DNA from 3 places in the Flintibacter porci genome. Region 2 is predicted to be linked to each of the others. Evidence: riboswitches for the same ligand, from Rfam matches in the RefSeq annotation. Region 2 holds a riboswitch; each other region holds the start of a gene.
What was found. A riboswitch is a leader RNA that binds a small molecule or an ion and turns the genes downstream of it on or off. The one in region 2 is predicted to bind cobalamin.

Region 1 (7,713 bases), on a different contig from region 2:
TTCCCGGATGCTCAACGAGTATGACGGGGTGCAGCACGACTACACCCGCAAACAGGGCCTTGGGTGGCGGCAGGTTTTTCTGCCAGCCACCGCCCCCGCAGAGTGGCAGGATCGGGAAAACCTGTGGAACGCCGTGGAGGAAACCGAAACCGCAAAGGATAGCCGCCTCGCCCGTGAATTTGTGGCGGCGTTGCCCATAGAACTGAGCCGAGAGGAACAAATCCAGCTCCTGCAAGATTTCATCAAGGAGCAGTTCGTGGCAGACGGGATGTGCGCTGATGCTGCCATCCATGACCCATATCCTCCCGGACACAATCCCCATGCCCATATCCTGCTGACGGTGCGCCCACTGGATGAAAAGGGAAAATGGCAGTACAAGACTGAGAAAGAATATCTCTGCATCAAAGACGGCGAGGAACGGGGCTTTACTGCCGCTGAGTTCAAACAGGCACAGGCCGACGGATGGGAGAAGCAGTATCAGTACAAGGTGGGCAAAAAGAAGGTGTATATGACCCCGTCCGCAGCGCAGGCCCAGGATTATGAACGGGTATCCAAGTATCCCAAAAGTACCAAATATGGCAGACAGAATCCCATCACGGAACGCTGGAACAGCGATGAGCAACTTGTTCTGTGGCGGGCTGCATGGGCAGATGTGGCAAACCGCCATCTGGAGCGCACCGGACATGAGGAACGCATCTACCACCGCAGCCATGCCGAGCGTGGTCTGCTGGAGCGGCCCACGGTCCATGAGGGTGTGGTTGCCAGAGCCATGGAAAAAAAGGGTATCATCTCTGACCGGTGCGAGCTGAACCGGCAGATCAAGGCCGACAATGCCCTGCTCCGGGAGCTGAGGGGACAGGTCAAAAAGCTGGCGCAGGCAGTTAAAAATACCATCCCGGCACTTGCCGAGGCCATGGAAAATCTGCGAAAAAATCTGCTGCTATTCTGCTATCAGCTGGGGTATCTCCGCAAGGGCAAGGAACGCCTGAATGCTTCGCTGAATACGCTGCGCCCTGCCCTCACACAGTACCATCAGCTGGCAAAGGACATTCGGGATAAGACAAAAGAGCGCCGCAGCCTGCTGTCCGAGAAAAAGGCGCTCTCTGCGGTCCATGTGTTCCGGCACCGGGAACTGGCGGCAAAGATTGCGGCGCTGACAGAGGATTTGGAGGAACTGCGTTCGGAGAAAAATCTGCTTCTGGCGTCGCTGGCATATACCGAGGAAGATGCTGCCGAACAATTCCCTAAAGACATCGCCACCATGGAGCAGAGCCTGAAACGGCTGGAAGAACAGGAACAGAAATATTCCGCCGAGTTGGACGCTGCCCTGAACGAGTATGCCGGGCTTCGGGAGCAGGCCCAGGGCTTCGACCCAGTGCAGCTGTATGAAGCAAGACAGGCCATCCGCCCCGACAAGGAGCAGGAAGCGGAGAACCGGGCACAGCAGGTTTACGGTGAGAAATACAGCCCGCTTCTGATGTTTGACAGCAAAAAGACGGTTTCCCGGATGCTGCATGAGGATATGGAGCGGCAGGCTGTGCGGAGGATGGTGCGGCAGGTGCAGAAGGAGCAGCAGATTTCCAACAAGGGAAAGCGCAAGGAACAAGAGCGCTAATTGATGTTATAAAATATATTGAAGTTTTACTAATAAGAATTTTTATCGTCTGTTAGTTGCTTGACAAATATGCATTACTATGATACTTTTATCCTAAGTAAATATGATATCTGAGTGCCATCAATTTCGTATAGTGTTGATGGAGAATAGTGAATCCGGTTGGAATCCGGAACGGTACCGCCACTGTATGCGCGGAGGCACCGCACATGACGAAAGTCGGTCATTGGGAGTTAATCCTGAGAAGGCTGTGCGGAAGGCTTATGATACGCAAGTCAGGAGACCTGCTCAGGTTGTTAAAGTCTATTTGCTCTCGAGTTATGGAGAAATGGGCTATTTTGTTGCGAAAAAACGGCAGCAGCAGTCATGTATGACTGCTGCTTTTTTTGCATATCTTTAGCATACTTTTCTCCATTTTACTTTACTATTGCTTTTTCGTGGCTTAAACCACAAAAAGATATAAATCAATGGAGGAAAGTAAAATGAAGAACATGAAAAAATTTGTAGCACTCCTGCTTGCGATGTGCATTGCAACATCTCTTGCTGCCTGCGGTTCTCAGGAAAGTGAGACATCAGACAACTTAGGCGAGGTGTCTTCTACCAATCCAGTCTCTGACGATCAAGCTGCTGCTGATGAGGTGGCCAAGCTGATTGACGCAATCTATGTGCAAGAACGAAACGAAAACACGGATGAACAATGTGAGGCCGCAAAGGCTGCCTGGGATGCCCTGACGGATGCCCAAAAGGAATTGGTTTCCGGCGAATTTGCAGATCCAGACTATTTTGGACGGGATACTGGTGATGCTTCTAAAGATGATCCCCTCAACGGTGATGAAATCGGCGAAAATGAACTGCTCGTAGTCAGCTTCGGAACCTCTTTTAATGACAGCCGTGTTGCTGATATCAAGAGCATTGAGGACGCTTTGCAGGAAGCCTATCCGGACTGGTCGGTCAGAAGAGCATTTACCGCCCAGATCATTATCAATCATGTGCAGGCTCGTGACGGAGAAAAGATCGATAACGTCCAGCAGGCACTTGACCGTGCGGTAGAAAATGGTGTTAAGAATCTGGTGATTCAGCCTACCCATCTGATGTATGGTGCTGAGTATGATGAGCTGGCAGAAACCGTAGGAGCTTATCAGGATAAATTTGAATCGGTTCAGATCGCTGCTCCTCTTCTGGGCGATGTCGGTACCGATGCAACTGTCATCAATGAAGATAAAAAAGCTGTTGCAGAGGCTGTTACCGCAGAAGCGGTTAAGACAGCTGGATACCAGACTCTGGATGAAGCAAAGGCAGACGGCGTTGCATTCGTATTTATGGGTCACGGTACTTCCCACACAGCAAAGGTATCTTACAGCCAGATGCAGGCTCAGATGGAGGCTCTGGGATACAACAATGTATTTATCGGTACCGTTGAGGGTGAACCGGAAGAAACCGCCTGCGAAGCTGTTATTGAAAGCATCAAAGAAGCTGGTTATAAGAAAGTCATCCTTCGTCCTCTGATGGTCGTTGCAGGTGACCATGCAAACAATGATATGGCAGGCGATGATGCTGATTCCTGGAAGAGTATGTTCAACGCATCCGGCGCTTTTGAGAGCGTTGATACTCAGATTGCAGGCCTCGGTCAGATTCCAGCCATTCAGGAGCTATATGTTGCACATACTGGTGCTGTAATCAATCAATAAAGGAACAGATCGAGCATGAAAAAAAGAACGATACTCCTGTGTATGGCTGCTTTGGTCGCTGTTTTCGCCGTTGGATGCAGCAATCAGACGGATACATCTGCTCAGGACGGCTCCAGCCCTCCAGCTGTTTCGCTGGAACAACAAACAACTCTGGAAGATGGCATCTATTCTGCTGATTTTGAAACGGACAGCAGCATGTTCCGTGTCAACGAGACATGCGATGGTAAAGGAAAGCTGACGGTTCAGGACGGTAAAATGACCATTCACATTTCGCTTACCTCTCAGAATATTGTCAATCTTTTCCCAGGCACCGCAGAGGATGCCCAGAAAGATGGGGCAGAACTTTTGCAGCCTACTGTGGATACTGTAACTTATGAGGATGGAATAAGCGAAGAGGTCAACGGTTTTGATGTTCCAGTTCCGGTTCTGGACGAGCCGTTTAACCTTGCGCTAATCGGTACAAAGGGAAAGTGGTACGATCATGAGGTAATTGTATCGAACCCAGAAAAACTTGAATAAACCATGCTCTGTCCCTGCTCTTAACGGCAGGGACAGATTTGTATCTGGAGAGGAGGACGAATATGAGGAGAAGCATATTTCCCTATCTGGTGAAAAAATTTTGTCTTGGGCTATTGATGGTGATGTGTATCACATCCATTATGGTATTTCCTGCTTCAGCATCTGCGGAAGCAGCAACGGTTGATCTGGAGGATGGTGAATATTCCATAGAAGTCATACTGGAGGGTGGAAGCGGACGGGCGACTATTACATCTCCGGCAATTATGACTGTACGGGGTGGAAAGGGTTATGTTCAGATTGAATGGAGCAGCCCGAACTATGACTACATGAAGGTAGAAAATAAAACTTTTAAACCACTCCAGGAGGCTGGAAATTCCACTTTTGAACTTCCGATTATAGATTTTGATATGCCAATAGCGGTCGTTGCGAATACCACAGCAATGAGCACACCACATGAAATCGAATATACATTAACCTTCCTCCAAGACACCATAAAACAAGACACATCTTTTGAAATGATGGCTATGGTTGCAGGAACGGTAATTGTAATTGCCATAGTCGTAATTATCTCCTTTTTTGGGATTCATAAGAAACGGAGGAGCAAATAAAATGAGAAAAATGGCAGTAGTTTTATTGTGTTTTATCCTCATATTTACTGTATCCTCCTGCGGTTCACCTTCTGAAGCTGATTTGCTGGAAACACGTAATACTGATATCAGTCCGGATTTAACCTTCGATCACAGTATGCCTCTCGATTATGCTGAGGAATTTGCAGTGGACTATTACAATGATGGATATGCGCTTATTACCATCTCCAATGGTACGCAGTATCTGGTAATCCCAGAGGGAAAACCAGAGCCATCCGGTTTGGATGAAAACATTGTGCAGCTGCACCAACCGATCCAAAACATTTATTTAGTTGCCTCGGCTGTGATGGATATGTTTGTTTCGATGGATGCGTTGGATACGATCCGTTTCAGTGCGCTGAAAAGCGATGGCTGGTATATTGAACCAGTGCGTGCGGCAATGGAATCTGGAAATATTCTATATGCTGGCAAATATTCCGCTCCGGATTATGAGCACCTCATTGATGAGAATTGCAGCTTGGCGATTGAGAACACTATGATTTTTCATACGCCCGAAGTGAAGGAACAGCTGGAGAAGTTTGGAATCCCGGTTTTGGTGGATTATTCCAGTTATGAGTCTCACCCTCTCGGCAGAACAGAATGGGTAAAACTCTATGGATTGCTGACCGGACAGCAGGAAGCTGCTGAGTCAGCGTTCAATGCAGAAAAACAGGCGTTTGAGTCTGTCAGCGGAGCACAGCCTACCGGAAAAACAGTTGCATTTTTTTATATCACAACCAATGGCGAGGCTAACGTACGCAGACCGTCCGATTATCTGGCGAAAATGATTGAAATGGCTGGTGGAACCTATATTTTGGAACAAGATCCCGATGATGAAAGTAAATCTTCCACCATGAGCATGGAGATGGAAGCTTTTTATGCACAGGCAAAGGATGCCGATTATATCATCTATAACAGCACAGTAGACGGGGAACTCAAATCTCGGGATGAATTATTAACGAAAAGTCAGCTTTTAGAGAACTTCAAGGCTGTGCAGAATGGAAATGTTTATTGTACAACCCAGAACATTTACCAGTCCACTATGGAACTTGGCACCATCATCGCAGATATCCATAACATGCTGCAAGGAGATGATCAGAGCCTTACCTATATTTACAAGTTGGAGTGATACAAACAGATGAAGAAAAAACGATATTTTGCTGCATTTGTTGTTTTATTTGTGCTTCTGCTTTTGTTTCTGGTCATGAACCTATGTATCGGAAGCGTTAATATTCCATTTTCTGAGATTCCTAAAATCCTTCAAGGAATCGGAACGGATGAAACCTACACAGAAATTGTTACGCAGGTCCGAGCGCCAAGAGCATTTGCAGCGGTGATTTTGGGAGGTGCCCTCGCATTATCCGGATATCTGCTGCAAACCTTTTTCCACAATCCAATCGCAACCCCGTTTACGCTGGGCGTTTCATCCGGTGCAAAGCTGATTGTCGCATTGGTGATGGTAGCGTCCCTGCAATTTTCAGTACAGCTCGGTTCATGGCTGATGATTCTTGCGGCCTTTGCCGGTTCCATGTTATGCATGGGTTTTGTTATTCTAATGTCCAAAGTCATCAATCAGATGGCAATGCTCATTGTCAGCGGCGTCATGATCGGCTATATCTGTTCTGCTGTGACTGACTTTGTTGTTACATTTGCGGATGATGCGGATATTGTAAATCTGCACAATTGGTCTCTGGGCAGCTTTTCGGGGATTAACTGGGACAATGTAAAAGTTATGGCAATCGTAGTGCTTATTACGATGTTTTTTGTGTTTCTGTTATCCAAACCAATTAGCGCCTATCAGATGGGTGAAGCCTATGCGCAGAATATGGGGCTTAATGTATCACGTTTCCGTATTGTGCTGGTGATCCTGTCCAGTATCCTTTCGGCCTGTGTAACTGCATTTGCTGGACCGGTATCCTTCGTCGGAATCGCCGTTCCTCACCTTGTCAAAGGCTTGTTTGGTACAACACAGCCGATTTTAATGATTCCAGCTTGCTTCTTAGGAGGTGCGTCATTCTGCCTGTTCTGCGATTTGCTGGCAAGAACAGTATTTACTCCCACCGAGTTGTCGATCAGCACGGTAACTGCAATTTTGGGCGCTCCGGTGGTTATCTACATTATGCTACGCCGGAAAAGAGAAAAGATGGGGTAATCGGGAATGAATCATGGCTATCTATATACAAAAGATTTAACTGTTGGTTATAATGGTATACCGCTCATCCGCAATATTCAGCTTGAAATAAATAAAGGCGAAATTGTTACATTGATAGGACCAAACGGTGCAGGAAAAACAACTATTTTGCGCAGTATTATCCAGCAGTTGCCACCCGTGTGTGGCGTTGTATGGTTAGATGGACAACAGGCGGAGAAAATGCCGGGCAAAGAAATGGCGCAAAGGCTGTCCGTTGTATTGACCGAACGGGTAAATCCTGAGATGATGAATTGCGAAGATGTTGTGGCAACTGGCCGATATCCTTATACGGGGAAATTCGGCATTCTATCCCAAGAAGATTGGAAGATCGTGCGTGAATCCATGGAGCTGGTGCGCATAACGGAGCTGGCCAACCGAGATTTCAATAAAATCAGTGACGGGCAAAAGCAGCGGGTTATGCTGGCAAGAGCACTATGCCAGCAGCCTGATGTGATCGTTTTGGATGAACCGACTTCTTTCCTGGATATCCGTTACAAACTGGAGTTCTTATCTATTTTGCAGGAGATGTCCAGAAAGCGGAATCTGACAGTGCTTATGTCGCTGCATGAACTTGACCTTGCCGGGCGTATCTCGGACAAGATTGCTTGCGTACAGGGGGATCGAATCGACCGGTTTGGGACGCCCGAAGAAATCTTTACCCAAGGATATATTCCTCAGCTTTATCAGATGACAACCGGCTCTTATGATGAACTGACCGGCGATTTGGAACTGCCATCGGTGCAGGAGAAACCTGAGATTTTTGTCATTGCAGGAAATGGCACCGGAACCAGCATATTTCGCAGATTGCAGCGTGAAAGAAAAGCGTTTGCAACGGGAATCCTGTGGGAAAACGATATAGACTTTGCTTCGGCTAAATCATTGGCGGCAGAAGTAATTTCTGTACCTGCCTTTCATTATATTTCAGATGAGCAAATAAAGCAGACAAAGAAATGGATCAATGAATGTGAATCCGTTATTTGTACATTAAAAGAATCAGATATGGTCGGTTTTGCGAAAGCTCTAAGCAATTTAGCAGAGTATGCAAAGATAAAGGGCAAACTGATAACGTATCCATAG
Region 2 (7,713 bases):
TGCGCCATCAACTTTTTGAAAGAGATCGTCAATCGGGATTTCTACTCCATCGCCATCAAGGACGGCCAGACTCTGGAGCTGGACGACAAGACTCTGGAGTTCATGGTGGTTCCCAACCTCCACTGGCCCGACACCATGTACACCTATATCCGGCAGGACAAGGTGCTGGTCACCTGCGACTCCTTCGGTTCCCACTACGCCTGCGACGGTATCCTGGCCAGCGCCGTTACCGACCAGGAGGGCTACTGGAAGGCCACCAAGTATTACTACGACTGCATCATCGGTCCCTTCAAGAGCTTTATGCTGGACGCTTTGAAGCGGGTGCGCCCCCTGGAGCTGGAGATGATCTGCCCCGGCCACGGCCCGGTGCTGGATACGGGAATTCCCCACATGCTGGACACCTACGAGCAGTGGTCCACCGTCATCAATCCCAACCCCCGGCCCACCGTCATTATTCCCTATGTCAGTGCCTACGGCTACACCGGCCAGCTGGCCCAGTCCATTGCCCAAGGTATCACGGACAAGGGCGGCATCGACGTGCGCCTGTATGACATGGTGGAGGCCGACGCCGGCAAAGTGGCTGAGGAGCTCCTCTACGCCGACGGTTTCCTGCTGGGCACCCCCACCATCGTGGGTGAGGCCCTCAAGCCCATCTGGGACCTGACCACCGGCATGTTTGCTGGCACCCACGGGGGCAAGGTGGCCTCCGCCTTCGGCAGCTACGGCTGGAGCGGCGAAGGCGTGCCCCACATCATGGAGCGCCTCAAGCAGCTCAAGCTCAAGACCCTGGAGGGCTTCCGGGTGCGCTTCAAGCCCAGCGAGGACCAGCTCAAACAGGCCCGGGAATATGGCATGGAATTTGCCCAGTCTGTGCTGGACAACCTCCATCCCATCCAGCGCGCTCCCAAGGGAAAGGTGCGCTGCGACGTGTGCGGCGCGGTGTTTGACGCCGACGCGGAGGCCTGTCCCGTCTGTAAGGTTGGCCCCGAGCACTTTGTCCCCCTCACCGGGGAGGAGAAGACCCCCAAGGAGGAGCTGGTGCGGTGCAAAGTGTGCGGCGCGGTGTTCGAGTCGGACAAGGAGCGCTGCCCGGTGTGCGGCGTCGGCCCCGAGTATTACGTGCCCGTGAAGAAGGAGGAGAAGAAGGGCTCCGGCACCCGCAAGCTGGTCAAGTGCCTGGTGTGCGGCGAAATTTTCGACTCCTCTCTGGACACCTGCCCGGTGTGCGGCGTGGGCCGGGACAAGTTTGTGGAGGTAGAGGTGGAGGAGACCGCCTTCCGCAACGACACTCAGAACACCTACGTCATCCTGGGCAACGGCTGCGCCGGCGTCAGCGCCGCCCAGGCCATCCGGGAGCGGGACAAGACGGGCCGCATCCTGCTCATCTCCAACGAAGGCCCCGCCTACCAGCGGCCCATGCTGACCAAGGCCATGCTCTCCGGCCTCACCGCCGACCAGATGGCTCTGCATCCCGCCGGGTGGTATGAGGCCCAGAACATCGTCCAGATCCTGGAGCGCCAGGTGGTGGCGGTGGACACCCAGAACAAGCAGGTGGAGCTGGACGGCGGCTTCAAGCTGCCCTACACCAAGCTCATCTTCGCCCTGGGCAGCGAGTGCTTCATCCCGCCCATCCCCGGCCACGACAAGCAGGGCGTGGTAGCCATCCGCCGTCTCAGCGACGTGGAGAAGATCCAGGCCATGGGCAATGCCCTCAAGCAGGCTGTGGTCATCGGCGGCGGCGTGCTGGGACTGGAGGCCGCCTGGGAGCTGCGCAAGGCGGGCATTGAGGTGACCGTCCTGGAGCTGGCTCCCAAGCTGATGGGCCGTCAGCTGGACGATCAGGCCGCGGCGCTGCTGCTGGACGCCTGCGGAAAGTCTCAGGTCCGGGTGGAGACCGGCGTGCAGATCCAGTCCATCCAGGGGGGCGAGGCTGTCACCGGCGTGGAACTGGGCAGCGGCGAGATCATCCCCGCCCAGCTGGTGGTGGTGTCTGCCGGCGTGCGTGCCAACACCGCCATCGCTCAGAGCGCCGGTATTGAGATCGACCGGGCCATTGTGGTCAACGAGCGCATGGAGACCAACCTGCCCGGCGTGTACGCCTGCGGTGACTGCGCCCAGTATCAGGGCGTCAACTACGCCCTGTGGCCTGAGGCCCAGGAGCAGGGCAAGACGGCGGGCGCCTGCGCCGCCGGAGAGCTGGCGGCCTACCAGCCCATCGCCCCGGTGCTGGCCTTCCACGGTATGGGCACCGAGCTGTTCTCCCTGGGAGACCCCGGCAAGCAGCCCGGCGTGGAGTACAAGACGGTGGAGGTCCGCGACGAGGCCCGGAATACCCTGGAACGGTACTACTTCACCGCCGGCAAGCTGTGCGGCGTGATTCTGGCGGGTGACCTCTCCAAGATGGCAGACATGATGGCCGCCATCGACGAGAAGCGCTCCTTTGCCGAGTTCTTCGCCTAAATCATCACCTCTTTCCCGGCTGGGCATCCGCTCAGCCGGGAATTTTTTCTTCTTCCATTGACATAGACTCGGATGTGCTGATAAGATAGAGCGTACACAAAAATCAGCCCCTTCAGTGCCCAGCCTCGCCGCTGGGGTAAAAGGAAATCGGGTGCAAGTCCCGAGCGATCCGGTCACTGTAAGCGGGGAGTCCGCCGCAAGGTGCCATTGTCCGGCCAACAAGGCCGGGTGAGAAGGCGCGGCGGGCGCCGATCCGCAAGCCAGGAAGCCTGCTGAGGGAGCCATGGTGGGTATCTTCCGCAGAAAGTAGCCCCATCTGGATTTTTGGGCGGTTTGTTGCGCCCATTTTTCCGATGCCTGCTTTCCCTGGAAAGCAGGCATTTCTGTTTTCCTAGAGGCAGGACATCTCGATGCGCAAGATACAAAAAGAAAGGAGATCGTATGAATACCTGGAAACGCCCCCTGTCCGCGCTGCTGGCCCTGTCGCTGGCTCTCACTCTGTCCGCATGCAGCGGACAACCCATGTTGGATACTTCCGGCTCCCAAAGCACATCCTCTGCTGTCTCGGACAACTCCGATGGCTACTATCCCGTCACTATCACCAATTACAACTACGCCGGGGAAGAGGTAAGCTACACCTACAACCAAGCCCCCCAGCGGGTGCTGGCCGTCTATCAAGGCTGCATCGAGACCATGATCGCCCTGGGGCTGGAGGACCACGTCATTGCCAGCTACGGCCTGGACAACGAGGTAAAGCCGGAGTGGCAGGATGGATTCTCCAAAATGCACTACGATGACTCCGTTTTTGCCCCGGATAAAGAGACTGTCACTTTGATGGAACCCGATTTTATCTTCTCCTGGGGCTCCTACTTTGGAGACAAAAAGCTGGGAGACGTGGATGCCTGGAATGAGAAGGGTGTGGGGACCTATATGAACTCCAACACCGTTCCCGGAGGCACCCGCACCCTGGAAAACGAGTACACCGACATTCTGAACATCGGAAAGATCTTCCACGTGGAGGACAAGGCCCAGGCTCTGGTGGACGAGATGAAGGCTCAGGTAGCTGACACTCTGTCCGTAGTACAGGGACAGGAACCGGTACGCGTGGCGGTGGTGGAGCCCATCAGCGGCAGCATCACCAACTATGGCGCCAAGTCCCTGGCGGGGGACATGGTGACCGCCCTGGGCGGGGAGCTGGCCATGCCCCAGGCCGACTCCATCAGCAAGGAGGACCTGGTGGCCGCCGACCCGGAGGTCATCTTTGTGGTGTACATGGCCTACTCCGGCGACGATCCGGAAAGCGTGAAGCGTGAGCAGCTGTCCCTCATTCAGGATGACCCCGCCCTCCAGAGCCTGCAGGCGGTCAAGAACGGTAACGTCCATCTCATTATGCTGGGCGACATGTACGCCAGCGGTCCCCGGACTCTGGACGGCCTGAAGACCCTGGCCCAAGGCATGTACCCGGAGCTGAGCCTGTGAGTCGGAACGGAAAAGCACGCCTGGCCCTGGTGATCCTAGCCGCCGCCCTCATCTTATCCCTGGGACTGGCGGTGAGCGTGGGTTCCATGGCCATCCCTATGGGAGACGTGTACCGGGTTATGGCCTACGAGCTCTTTGGCCTGGGAGACGGCAGTCAATGGGGCAGCGGAGGGGTCCACGATGTGGTGTGGCTCATCCGCCTGCCCCGGCTGGTACTGGCGGCGGCCACCGGGGCTGGCCTAGGCCTGTGCGGCGCGGTGATGCAGGCCATGGTCCAGAACACCATGGCCGACCCCTACATCCTGGGCGTGTCCTCCGGCGCCTATCTGGGAGCCGCCCTGGCACTGACGGCTGGTGCGGGCACCGCCCTGGGCGGCAATGCCATGGGGTTATTTGGCGCAGTGGGGGCCTTTCTGGCCGCTGCGGCGGTACTCCTGCTGTCCCGGCTGGGAGGGCGCTCCACGCCAATAAAACTGCTGCTGTCCGGCGTAGCTCTCAGCGCAGTGTGCTCCGCCCTGGGTAACTTCTGTATTGTGCTGGAAAACGACGACCACGCCGCTGCCGCCCTGGTGCAGTGGACCATGGGGGGCATGGGGGCAGCCAACTGGCCGGGCAACGCCATCGCCTGCGGTGTGGTGGTGTCGGGCGGGCTGTTCTTCTGGAGCCAGTACCGCACCCTGAATCTGATGCTGCTGGGGGACGACTGCGCCGGTACCCTGGGGGTAGAGCTGGCCGGGCGGCGGCTCATATACCTGCTGGTGGTGGCCGCCATGGTGGGCGTGCTGGTCTACCAGGCGGGGATGGTGGGCTTTGTTGGTCTCATCATTCCCCATGGGGTGCGGCTGCTCTTCGGCAGCGACCACCGCACCCTGCTGCCTCTGGCGGGACTGACTGGGGCTGTCTTTCTGGTGTGGATGGATGTGCTGTGCCGGTTGGTGCTGCCGGGCAATGAAATTCCCATCGGTATCCTCACCGCCCTGGTGGGCGCACCGGTATTTCTGGCTCTGCTGGCCCGGCGGCGGTACGGATTTGGAGGTGAGGTGTGATGGACCTGCTGGCCCAAGACCTGCAAGTTACCCTGGAGGGAAACCACATTCTGAATGGAGTAACCCTGGAGGCCAGGGCAGGGGAGCTGGTGGGGGTCATCGGCCCCAACGGCAGCGGCAAAAGCACCCTCTTAAAATGCCTCTACCGTCAACTGGCCCCTCAGGGGGGCGCGGTGTATCTCAATGGCCGGGATTTAACCAGGGAGAGCCGCCGGGAGAGCGCCAAGAAAATTGGAGTCGTGGCCCAGCACAACGACAAGGGCTTTGACTTTACCGTTCTTGACATGGTTCTTTTAGGCCGTTCTCCCCATAAAAAAGCCCTGGAACGGGACAACCCAGCAGACTACGCCATCGCCCATCAGGCACTGCAGGAGGTGGGGATGGATGCGCTGGCAAACCGCTCCATGGTCACCCTCTCCGGCGGAGAGCGCCAGCGGGTCATTTTGGCCCGTGCCTTGGCCCAGCAGACCCCTGTCCTCATTCTGGACGAGCCCACCAACCACCTGGATGTGCAGTACCAGCTCCAGCTCATGGAGCTTGTAAAGGGAGTAAGCTGTACCGTTGTTGTCGCCCTCCACGACCTGAATTTAGCCGCTATGTACTGCCAGCGGCTCTATCTGCTGGACGAGGGTAGAGTAGTGGCCCAAGGTACCCCGGAGCAGGTACTTACCCCGGAGCGTATAAGCGCGGTGTACGGCGTACGAGCGGAGGTAGTGTCCGCTTCTGACGGACATCTAAGGGTGTTGTTTTACCCTCGGTGAAGAAAAATTTCTCCTTGCCAGAACCGCCCTGTTGGGGTATGGTTAGGACAGAAAACCACGGGGAGGGACACACATGACGCTGCTGGTTACCGGCGGAGCCGGATTCATCGGGAGCAACTTCATCTTCTATTGGCTCAAACACCACCCGGAGGACCAGGTAGTCTGTCTGGATAAGCTGACCTATGCGGGAAACCTGGCTACCCTGGTCCCGGTGATGGACCATCCCAGCTTTCGCTTTGTGCGGGGAGATATCTGCGACCGGGCAGCGGTGAAACGACTCTTTGAGGAGGAACAGCCCCAGGCAGTGATCAACTTCGCCGCCGAGAGCCATGTGGACCGTTCCATCCAAGCCCCGGAGGTCTTTTTACAGACCAACGTGCTGGGCACCCAGGTACTGCTGGACGCCTGCTGCGCCCACGGCGGGGTGCGCTTTCATCAGGTGTCTACCGACGAGGTCTACGGCGACCTGCCCCTGGACCGCCCCGACCTGCTCTTTACCGAGGAGAGCCCCTTGCGGCCCAGCAGCCCATACAGTGCCTCCAAGGCAGGGTCCGACCTGCTGGCACTGGCCTATTTCCGTACCTACGGCCTGCCCGTGACGGTGAGCCGCTGCTCCAACAATTACGGTCCCTACCAGTTCCCGGAAAAGCTCATTCCACGGATGATCGTCCGAGCGCTGGCCGGAAAAACCTTGCCGGTGTACGGCAGGGGAGAGAACGTGCGGGACTGGCTCCACGTGGACGACCACTGTACCGCCCTGGATGCGATCCTCCAACGCGGTGTGGCTGGAGAGGTCTACAACATCGGAGGCCGCAGCGAGCGCACCAACCTGGAGATCGTAGGCCTCATCTGCCGCAGGCTGGATGTACCCCCGGAGCAGGTAGTCCATGTGGCCGACCGGAAGGGCCACGACAAGCGCTACGCCATCGACAGCGGAAAGCTGTCCTCCCAGCTGGGCTGGCAGCCTCAGGTGTCCTTTGACCAGGGGATGGATGAGACCATCAACTGGTATCTGGACCACCGCTACTGGTGGGCGCCCCTGGCGGAGGATGTATGAAAAAAGACATTCCGATAAAAAATTTCTCGCTGTTGACAAACAAATCTTTTTGTGCTAAGATGCAGAAAATTTAATTTACTAAACCGTTGAAGCGGAGATAACGGCAGGATATGCCTTTCCAGAGAGTCCGGGGTGCTGCGAGCCGGGCAAGAAACAGCCTGTCAAATGGACCGCTGAGGGTGCAGGGAAATGTGAGGAACCTCACAGAGTATTCTGCAACGCGTGGGCATGCGTCAGTTGCCGGGGATATGTTGGTATCCCGCAAGGGCATAGGGTCATTCCTATGAAGCAAGGTGGCACCGCGGATAAGCTTTTTTATTCGTCCTTGACAGAAGAGATCATTCTGTCAAGGGCGATTTTTTATTCTCCTTTGGCAGACACGGACCGAAGAAAGGAGAAGCACCATGATCAAAGAAGCCATTGTCAAAATCGTCAGAAAAGGGGACCTCACCTACGAGGAGGCCTACACCGTGATGAACGAGATCATGAGCGGCCAGACCACCCCCACCCAGAACGCCGCCTTTCTGGCGGCTCTCTCCACCAAGAGTGCCCGGGCGGAGACCACCGACGAGATTGCCGGCTGCGCCGCCGCCATGCGCGCTCATGCCACCAAGGTAGAGACCGGGATGGAACTCTTCGAGATCGTGGGCACCGGGGGCGACAACGCACACAGCTTCAATATCTCCACCACCTCCGCCTTAGTGGCGGCGGCAGGAGGGGTGAAGGTGGCCAAGCACGGCAACCGGGCCGCCTCCTCCCAGTGCGGCACCGCCGACTGTCTGGAGGCCCTGGGGGTAAACATCCAGCAGAGCCCGGAGAAGTGCGTGGAGCTGCTGCAGGAGGTGGGCATGTGCTTCTTCTTCGCCCAGAAGTACCACACCTCCATGAAGTACGTGGGAGCCATCCGCAA
Region 3 (7,713 bases), on a different contig from region 2:
TCCAGAGCGTCCAGAACCTGGGGAAAGTTGCGCCCCGACTTCATCAGTACCTTGGCTCCGGGCAGGTCCAACGTCTCCCCGGGACCTTCGCCGCCTCCGGGCAGGATGTGCAGGGGACTGTTCATGGTGGTCAGGCTCCGGCCAAGCCGGGCGGCCACCGCGCAGAAGGCGGGCACCCCCGGTACCATGACACAGGGGAACTCATCCTTTAATAGATCCATCAAATAGCAGTAGGTGGAGTACACCGACACATCTCCCAGCACCGCCATGGCCACGTCCTGACCCTGCTCCAGATAAGAGCGCACCGCCTGGGCGGCCTCCACATGGGTCTGGTGCTGCTTGGCCTTGTCTCGGGACATGGTGAAGTGGAGGGGCAGGAGAGTCTTGCCCTCCAGATTGGCGGCCTGCTTGGCGATGTTCAGAGCTGTCATCTCTCCGGAGGCCGTCTGAGGTGCGGCCAGCACAGGACAGGCTTCTAATGTGCGGATGGCCTTTACCGTGAGCAGCTCCGGGTCGCCGGGGCCAACTCCCACGCCGTAAAAGGTTCCTAATTTCTGTTGTTCCATCGATCTGTTAACTCCTTCCCCTTGGGGGTCAGGCCGAGAAGGCCATATTGATTGCTAAACGGGACGGCACCCACCGTCCCTTCCGGGCCGAAGCGCCGGTCCAGGTGTCCCTGAATGGCCTCCAGCAGGGAGGACAAAACTTCCTCCCGCAGCCCTGCCTGGTCCAGAACCTCCAGACAGCCGTCGGTGGTGGGGCAGTCCATAAGAGCCCGGGCAGTGTTTCGGTCCGCGCCCGCCAGAGCGGCGTGGGCACAGAATAACTCCCGGCGGCCGTCCGCCCAGCGGGAGTGAGTGTTCATGATGCCTCCGGCCAGCTTGACCAGCTTGCCGATGTGGCCCACAAGCAGAACTTCCCGAAAGCCCTCCAGACGGGCCTGATCCAGAGCCTCGCCAATAAAATTGGAGCACCGGACCACCGGGATGCTCTCGGGAATCAGGTCATGCTGGGCTAAAAAGTCCAGGCCATAGTTACCGGGCACCAGCACCAGGCGGCCGTCGCTGTGAAGCGCCGCCTGCCGCAGCTCCAGAGCCATGGTGTCCACCAGGGCCTGGACGCTCATGGGCTCCACAATGCCGGAGGTGCCCAAAATGGAGATGCCGCCTTCGATGCCCAGATGGGGGTTGAAGGTGCGCTGAGCGGCCTCTTCCCCGCCGGGGACGGAGATAGTTACCAAAAATCCATCGGTGCAGCCCAGTGCCTTCCGCTCCCGGTCCACCGCCTGGGTGATCATCTGGCGGGGCACCCGGTTAATGGCCCACTCGCCCACCGGCTGGTCGAGACCCGGCCGTGTCACCCGGCCTACACCTTCTCCGCCGCGGATGGTAATGGTATCGCCACCCTGCCGCGCTACCCGGGCCACAATGGGCAGACCATGGGTGGCGTCGATATCGTCCCCGCCGTCCTTGATGACGGCGCACTGGGCCCAGCCCTCTCCCAGCTGAGGCTGGGTGAGAGACACCTCCACCCGCCAGCCCTTGGGGGTGTCAATAGCCACCAGATCGGGCGGGCGGCCTGTGAGCAGCAACCGTACCGCTCCGGCAGCGGCCAGTGCGGCACAGGTGCCGGTGGTGTAGCCGCAGCGCAGGCGTTTTCCACCGGCGGTGACGTAGTGCTCAAAGGCCATGGTTCTCCTCCACAAGCATCTTGAGACGGTGGACGTACATCTCCTGCACCTGGGGCAGGCGGCCCAGCCCCTCAAAGATGGGGGTCACTTCATAGCCGCTGGCCTCCAGGCGGTTTTTCCAGCTTTCGGGTTCGGGGCCGGCCATGTCCTCCACGGCGTGGGTGCCCGCCACCAGCATCAGGGGAGCCAGCAGGACCCGGCGGCAGTTTTGGCGGCTCAGCTGCTCCAGCACGTCCTCCGCCTGGGGCCAGCCCTCCACCGTTCCGATGAGAATGTCCTCCCGGCCCAGCCAGTCCAGCACGCCCTGGAGGGCGGGATAGACCAGGTTGCCCGGGTGCTCAGTGCCGTGGCCCAGCAGCACCACGGCTTGGCCCTCCTGGCAAGGGAAACGGTCACACAGAATTTGCGCCAGAGCCCGCACACCCCAGGTGTCTCCCAGCAGAGGGGGGGCCATACGCAGCTGCTGAAACTGGGAACGCATCTGCCCGGATGCCTCCAGCAGGTCGTCATACTCATAGCCGGGGAGCAGGTGGGTGGGCAGAACATAGACCCGCTCCACGCCGTCCTGGGCCAGCTGCTCCAGAGCAGGCACAAAGCCGGGGATGTCCACGCCGCGCCGGGCCAGAATGCGGCGGATGGTGGGGCTGGTGTAGGCCTGATAGGCGGGCAGGTGGGGGAGAGCCTGAGCGGCGGCGCGCTCCACGGCGCAGATATCCGCCTGACGGGCCTGCTCCACTGCGGTGCCGAAGCTCACCGTCAACAGCGCTTCCTTCATGGTAAAATCCTCCTTGGAACAAGCCAGCGCGCCCCTCCTCCTGAGGGGAGAAGGGGCGCAAAAGACAACACAAAAGACGGGCCGCATAGCGGTCCGTGGTCTTCCGCCTCTCCGTTTGGTCCGTCCGGAGCGGCAGGCCCTGCCTTCAGCCTCAGGCAGTGTGGGTCAGTGGGCAGGTCTTCCGGCTTGGGTTCCCCGGCCCGCTCCCCCTTCCCGCAAGCATTGCAGTGGCGCTGGAGCGGTCCTCCCCCTTACGGCGGCGGTCCCGCGCGGGCGTTGCACCCGCTTCCCTATTCTCCCGGCCTTTTCTTCCGGGCACCCGCTGGCGATTTTTTTCTTATTGTACCCAACCTTGGCCCCTCTGTCAACGAAAAGGCCCGGCGCAGAGTGCGCCGGGCCAAAGAACCGGATTACTTGGGCTGGGTCTCCCGCTGGAACTTCTCCAGATAGGCGTCCTGGAGGAGCTTGAGACGCTGGGGATCCTTGCCGCCTACGGGGATGCCGTCAATGGACTCCGCCTTCATGCACAGGGCGCTGGAGCTGGTGACGATGACCTCGTCGGCGTTCATCAGCTCTACCATGGAGAAGGGCTTCTCCAAAACGGAGATGCCGTGCTCCTTGGCCAGGGCCAGCAGGTGCTTGCGGGTGATGCCGGGGAGGATGAGCTCGTCGGTGGGGGCAGTCTGGAGCACCCCATCCTTCAGAATGGAGATGTTGCTGTGGGCGCACTCGGTGACCCTGCTGCCCCGATGGAGGACGGCCTCGTCGCAGCCCTGCTCCACGGCGCGCTGGTTAGCCAGTACGCTGGGAATGAGGTTCAGAGTCTTGATGTTGCACAGCTTGAAGCGGATGTCCTCCATGGAGATGAGCTTATAGGGCTTGTCCATGGACTTCATGGTATGGGGCTTCACATAGATGAGCAGAGTGGGCTCCGTATTGGCGGGGAAGGGGTGGTTGCGCATGGCAACACCACGGGAGATCTGCCAGTACAGGAAGTGGATGGGGGAGTCCTCCGCGGCGTCGATGACCTTCTGCAGCTCGGCCTTGACCTGGTCGCGCTCCATGGTGAAGGGGATCTCCAGCAGGCGCAGGCTGTTGTACATCCGATCCAGGTGATCGTCCAGGGCGAAGGGAATACGGTTTGCCACGCAGGTGGCCTCGTAGATACCGTCGCCGAAGTAGAGGGCGCGGTCCCCCATGGGGACGGTCATCTCCTCCAGAGGACCCATGGTTCCGTTATAATATCCTACATTTTTCCACATGGTTTCTCGATCCTTTCCAATGTGTCCTGATATGTACCCGGAGCAGAGTGTTCCAGGGGCTATCGCAGGCCAGTTCCTTCTGCCCCTAGCATAGCAGACCTGGCGGGCAAAGTAAAGCGTTATTCCCGGTGGTCCTCGGGGACGGCGCCGGCTTTGTAGGCGCTGAGCAGATCCCGCAGGGCATCAGCCTGAGCTTGGAGTTTGGCGCCGATGTCAGTTTGCGCGATTTTGATGCGTGTGTCCATACGCTCAAAGACCCGGGAGCTGTTGGCAATGTCCATGTTTTTCTCGATGGCGGTTTTCCGACCGCAGAAGGGCTCGTGGGAGACGATGCGCAGCACCCAGGAGTTGTAGATGAGGGTGTAGCCGGCGATGCCGGTGGTGGGCTGGTAGGCTTTGCAGAAGCCGCCGTCGATGACGATAAGCTTGCCGCCGCCCTTGATGGGACTCTCGCCCTTCTTGGATTTGACGGGGATGTGGCCGTTGATGATGTGGCAGTGGGGGCCTTCCAGGCCAAATTCCTTGAGGAGCATATCGCACACGGCGGGGTCTTGATAATAGGTGTAGTAGGGGTTCTTGGGCTCGGTCCAGGCGCTCTCGTCCTTGATGAGACGGCGCTCAAAGGTGGTCATCCGGTCCCGGCCGAAGATGGGGCTGTTGCGCCCGGCCCAGAGGAACCAGAGAAAGTCCATGCCCAGCTGCCGCTCCGGGGTGCCCAGCTTGTGGTAGTAGGCCTGGCGGGCGGCGGTGTCGGCGTAGTCCAGGAACTCCTGTCCTTTCCGCTCCTTGCCGCCGATCTGGAAGGAGAGCAGCTCCCCATCCGCCGTCATGGGGATACAGCCGTGGAAGAGAAGGTTTCCGTTGAAGACCTTATAGAGGCTGCCCTTGGAGTAGAGGAAGCGGATGTGCTTTTGCAGCTTCTCACTGCGCAGGAAGGAGGCGGTGAGCTGATTGATGACCGTATCTTCTTCGGGGGTGAGGGCGTAGGGGTCTTTGGGGTCCACGGTGGGGAAGTCCACGTCCTCCAGGGGATAGGTAGTGTCTCCAATGGTGATGCACTTGTTGGCGTAGTCGATCTTGTCCAGCAGCAGGCGGTCGCTCATGCCATACTCGGGATGGCGCAGCAGCTTCTGGCCCTCCAGCTTGAAGAGGATGATGGTGATGGCCTTGTGCATCCGGGCGGAGAGGAGCTTGTCCTTCTCGCTGTACTGGTCGGCGTCGGGGCCGGTGAGCTTGACGGCAAAGCGGTGGACGTCGCAGTCCTTATATACCTCGTTGGCAAAGACGGACAGGGGGCGCAGGGAGATGCCGTAGCCCGTCTCGATTACTTCCAGATTGTTGTAGTGGATGGAGTTGGCCAGCACAGTGGCTACCAGGGTGCGGGAGCCGGAGGCGGCGCCCATCCAGAGAATGTCGTGGTTGCCCCACTGGATGTCCACGCTGTGGTAATCCAGCAGAGAGTCCATGATGATGTCCGCCCGGGGACCGCGGTCAAAGATATCGCCTACGATGTGCATGTGATCCACGGCCATGCGCTTGATGACGGCGGAGACCGCCTCGATAAAGCCGTCGGCCTGCTCCAGGTCGATGATGGTGGAGATGATATTTTCAAAGTAGTCCCGCTTGTCGGCCTCGGCGTAGTTGGTGTGGATGAGTTCGTCAATGATGTAGGCGTAATCCTTGGGCAGGGCTTTGCGCACCTTGGAGCGGGTATATTTGGAGGTGACAAAGCGGCACACCTCGATGAGGCGGTGGAGGGTAATGCGGTACCACTCATCCATGTCCTTCATCTGGCGGTGGAGCTGTTCCAGCTTCTCCTCCGGATAGTAGATGAGGGTGGCCAGCTCGTCCCGCTCTCCCTTGGAGATGGTGGAGGCAAACAGGTCGTCTACCTTCTCCCGGATGACACCGGAACAGGAGTTGAGAATATGTAAAAAGGCCTCGTGCTCTCCGTGGACGTCGGAGATGAAGTGCTCGGTGCCTTTCGGCAGGTTCAAAATGGCCTGAAGGTTAATAATCTCGCTGCTGGCGGCCTGTACGGTGGGGTACTGCTGAGCCAACAATTTCAGATAACGTAGTTCTTCCTGAGAAAATGACTTTTTCCGCTTCATTTCAAAACCTCCTTCAAGTGCGAGAATTAGACGCGAACACATTATTTCACATTTAGTCGATGCTTGCAAGTGTGTTGGCGCTCTTTAACAAAAAATTAAATAGGATAAAGAGGTGCTAAGAGAAAAGATATGCGCTATCTTTTCACTCTGAGAATTTTGTGCTATAATGAACCATCTTAAAAAAGGAGTGAGTTCCCTTGGCGCAGACCCGTGACGAAGAACGCCTGGCCAATGCCCCCATCGGCCCGTTGATGCTGAAATTGGCGGTACCGGCGGTAGCGGCTCAGGTCATCAATATGCTTTATAATATTGTGGACCGAATCTACATCGGCCACATCCCGGAGGTGGGAGACATCGCGCTCACCGGCGTGGGCGTCACCTTCCCCATTATTATGCTGGTATCTGCCTTTGCCGCCTTTGCCGGCCAGGGCGGCGCGCCCTTGGCCTCGATCCAGCTGGGTGCGGGCAACCGGGAGAAGGCGGAAAAAATCCTGGGCAACTCTCTGACTTTGCTGCTGATTGCCGCGGTAGCTCTTACGGTGGGATTCAGCATCTTCAAAGAACCCATTCTCTATGCCTTCGGCGCCTCGGAAAATACCATCGGCTATGCCATGGATTACATCGGCATCTACCTCATCGGTACCATCTTTGTCCAGCTGGCTCTGGGACTGAATACCTTTATCAGTGCCCAGGGTAAGGCCCTGGTGGCTATGCTCAGCGTGCTCATCGGCGCGGTCTTGAATATTTGCCTGGACCCGGTATTTATCTTTGGTCTGCATATGGGAGTGAAGGGTGCAGCTCTTGCCACTATTCTCTCTCAGGCGGTAAGTGCAGCCTGGGTGGTAGGCTTCCTGTGCAGCCGCCGCAGCGGCCTGCGGATCCGGAAGAAAAATATGCGCCTGGAGCCCAAGGTAGTAGGCCGGGTGGCCGGTTTGGGCGTGGCTCCCTTTATTATGCAGTCTACGGAGAGCCTGGTGACCGTGGTTCTGAACACCGGTATGCAGACCTACGGCGGTGACCTGTATGTAGGTACCATTACCATCATGCAGTCCATCATGCAGATGATCGTTCTGCCCACTCAGGGTATTACCCAGGGCACCCAGCCCATCATGAGCTACAACTACGGAGCGGGGAACTATCTGCGGGTGCGCCAGACCTTCAAGCGGCTACTCACCGTTACCTTGACTGTGACCTGTGTTTCCTTTGTGGTGGTGGCTCTGTTCCCGGGAATGCTGGCCCGGATCTTTACCCCTCAGCAGGAACTCATTGACCTGGTAAGCCGGGTCATGCCCATCTTCTTTGGCGGCATCTGGGCCTTTGGCGCTCAGCTGGCCTGCCAGACCACCTTTATGGCTCTGGGCCAGGCCCGTACCAGCTTGTTCCTGGCCCTGCTGCGTAAAGTCATCCTGCTGGTTCCCCTGGCTATTATTCTGCCCCGGGTGACGGGCAGCGTCATGGGAATCTACGCCGCTGAGCCCATTGCGGATGCTCTGGCCAGTGCGACGACCCTGACCCTGTTTTTGAGCCGGCGCAAAAAGCTGCTTCCTACCGCAAAAGATCAATAAAAAATGGGACCGCCGAGGCGGTCCCATTTTTTAGTTTTCTCCGTCCAGAGTCTGAATGAGCAGATTACGCAAGGAAATGGCGCTCTGGCGGTTCATCACCATGGAGGCCACCTGCTCGGTGTTGGGGGTGGCGATGTTCTCCAGTCCGTTTGTGGTAACTGTCACCGTATTTTCCATATATTTATAGGAGGCGTCCAGAGTGATCTCCAAAATCTCACCCTGCTTGTCGCTGACCTTGCGCAGGCCGAAGGTGTTGACATATTCCGGTTTCATCCACAGGACTCCTTTCAGGTAAAGGTAGCGGTGTAGG

Region 1: linked by a shared signal. The riboswitch ahead of ACEVJL_RS14470 (sirohydrochlorin cobaltochelatase) and the one ahead of ACEVJL_RS09805 (ABC transporter substrate-binding protein) in region 2 are both predicted to bind cobalamin.
Region 3: linked by a shared signal. The riboswitch ahead of ACEVJL_RS05350 (sirohydrochlorin cobaltochelatase) and the one ahead of ACEVJL_RS09805 (ABC transporter substrate-binding protein) in region 2 are both predicted to bind cobalamin.

What each region holds. Positions count from the first base shown of each region.
Region 1 is NZ_JBHEVB010000017.1:43,111-50,823, reverse strand. It holds gene mobQ (MobQ family relaxase) at 1-1,615, shown strand, start outside; cobalamin riboswitch at 1,712-1,918, shown strand; gene ACEVJL_RS14470 (sirohydrochlorin cobaltochelatase) at 2,095-3,300, shown strand; gene ACEVJL_RS14465 (hypothetical protein) at 3,316-3,819, shown strand; gene ACEVJL_RS14460 (hypothetical protein) at 3,882-4,427, shown strand; gene ACEVJL_RS14455 (ABC transporter substrate-binding protein) at 4,429-5,574, shown strand; gene ACEVJL_RS14450 (FecCD family ABC transporter permease) at 5,584-6,597, shown strand; gene ACEVJL_RS14445 (ABC transporter ATP-binding protein) at 6,604-7,713, shown strand.
Region 2 is NZ_JBHEVB010000007.1:171,800-179,512, forward strand. It holds gene ACEVJL_RS09800 (FAD-dependent oxidoreductase) at 1-2,460, shown strand, start outside; cobalamin riboswitch at 2,557-2,751, shown strand; gene ACEVJL_RS09805 (ABC transporter substrate-binding protein) at 2,902-3,939, shown strand; gene ACEVJL_RS09810 (FecCD family ABC transporter permease) at 3,936-4,985, shown strand; gene ACEVJL_RS09815 (ABC transporter ATP-binding protein) at 4,985-5,746, shown strand; gene rfbB (dTDP-glucose 4,6-dehydratase) at 5,820-6,803, shown strand; gene trpD (anthranilate phosphoribosyltransferase) at 7,208-7,713, shown strand, end outside.
Region 3 is NZ_JBHEVB010000004.1:62,023-69,735, reverse strand. It holds gene cobI (precorrin-2 C(20)-methyltransferase) at 1-566, opposite strand, end outside; gene cbiD (cobalt-precorrin-5B (C(1))-methyltransferase CbiD) at 548-1,690, opposite strand; gene ACEVJL_RS05350 (sirohydrochlorin cobaltochelatase) at 1,680-2,465, opposite strand; cobalamin riboswitch at 2,620-2,803, opposite strand; gene ACEVJL_RS05345 (aminotransferase class IV) at 2,876-3,727, opposite strand; gene ACEVJL_RS05340 (fructose-1,6-bisphosphatase) at 3,847-5,838, opposite strand; gene ACEVJL_RS05335 (MATE family efflux transporter) at 6,036-7,403, shown strand; gene ACEVJL_RS05330 (hypothetical protein) at 7,434-7,676, opposite strand; gene ACEVJL_RS05325 (aldose 1-epimerase family protein) at 7,691-7,713, opposite strand, start outside.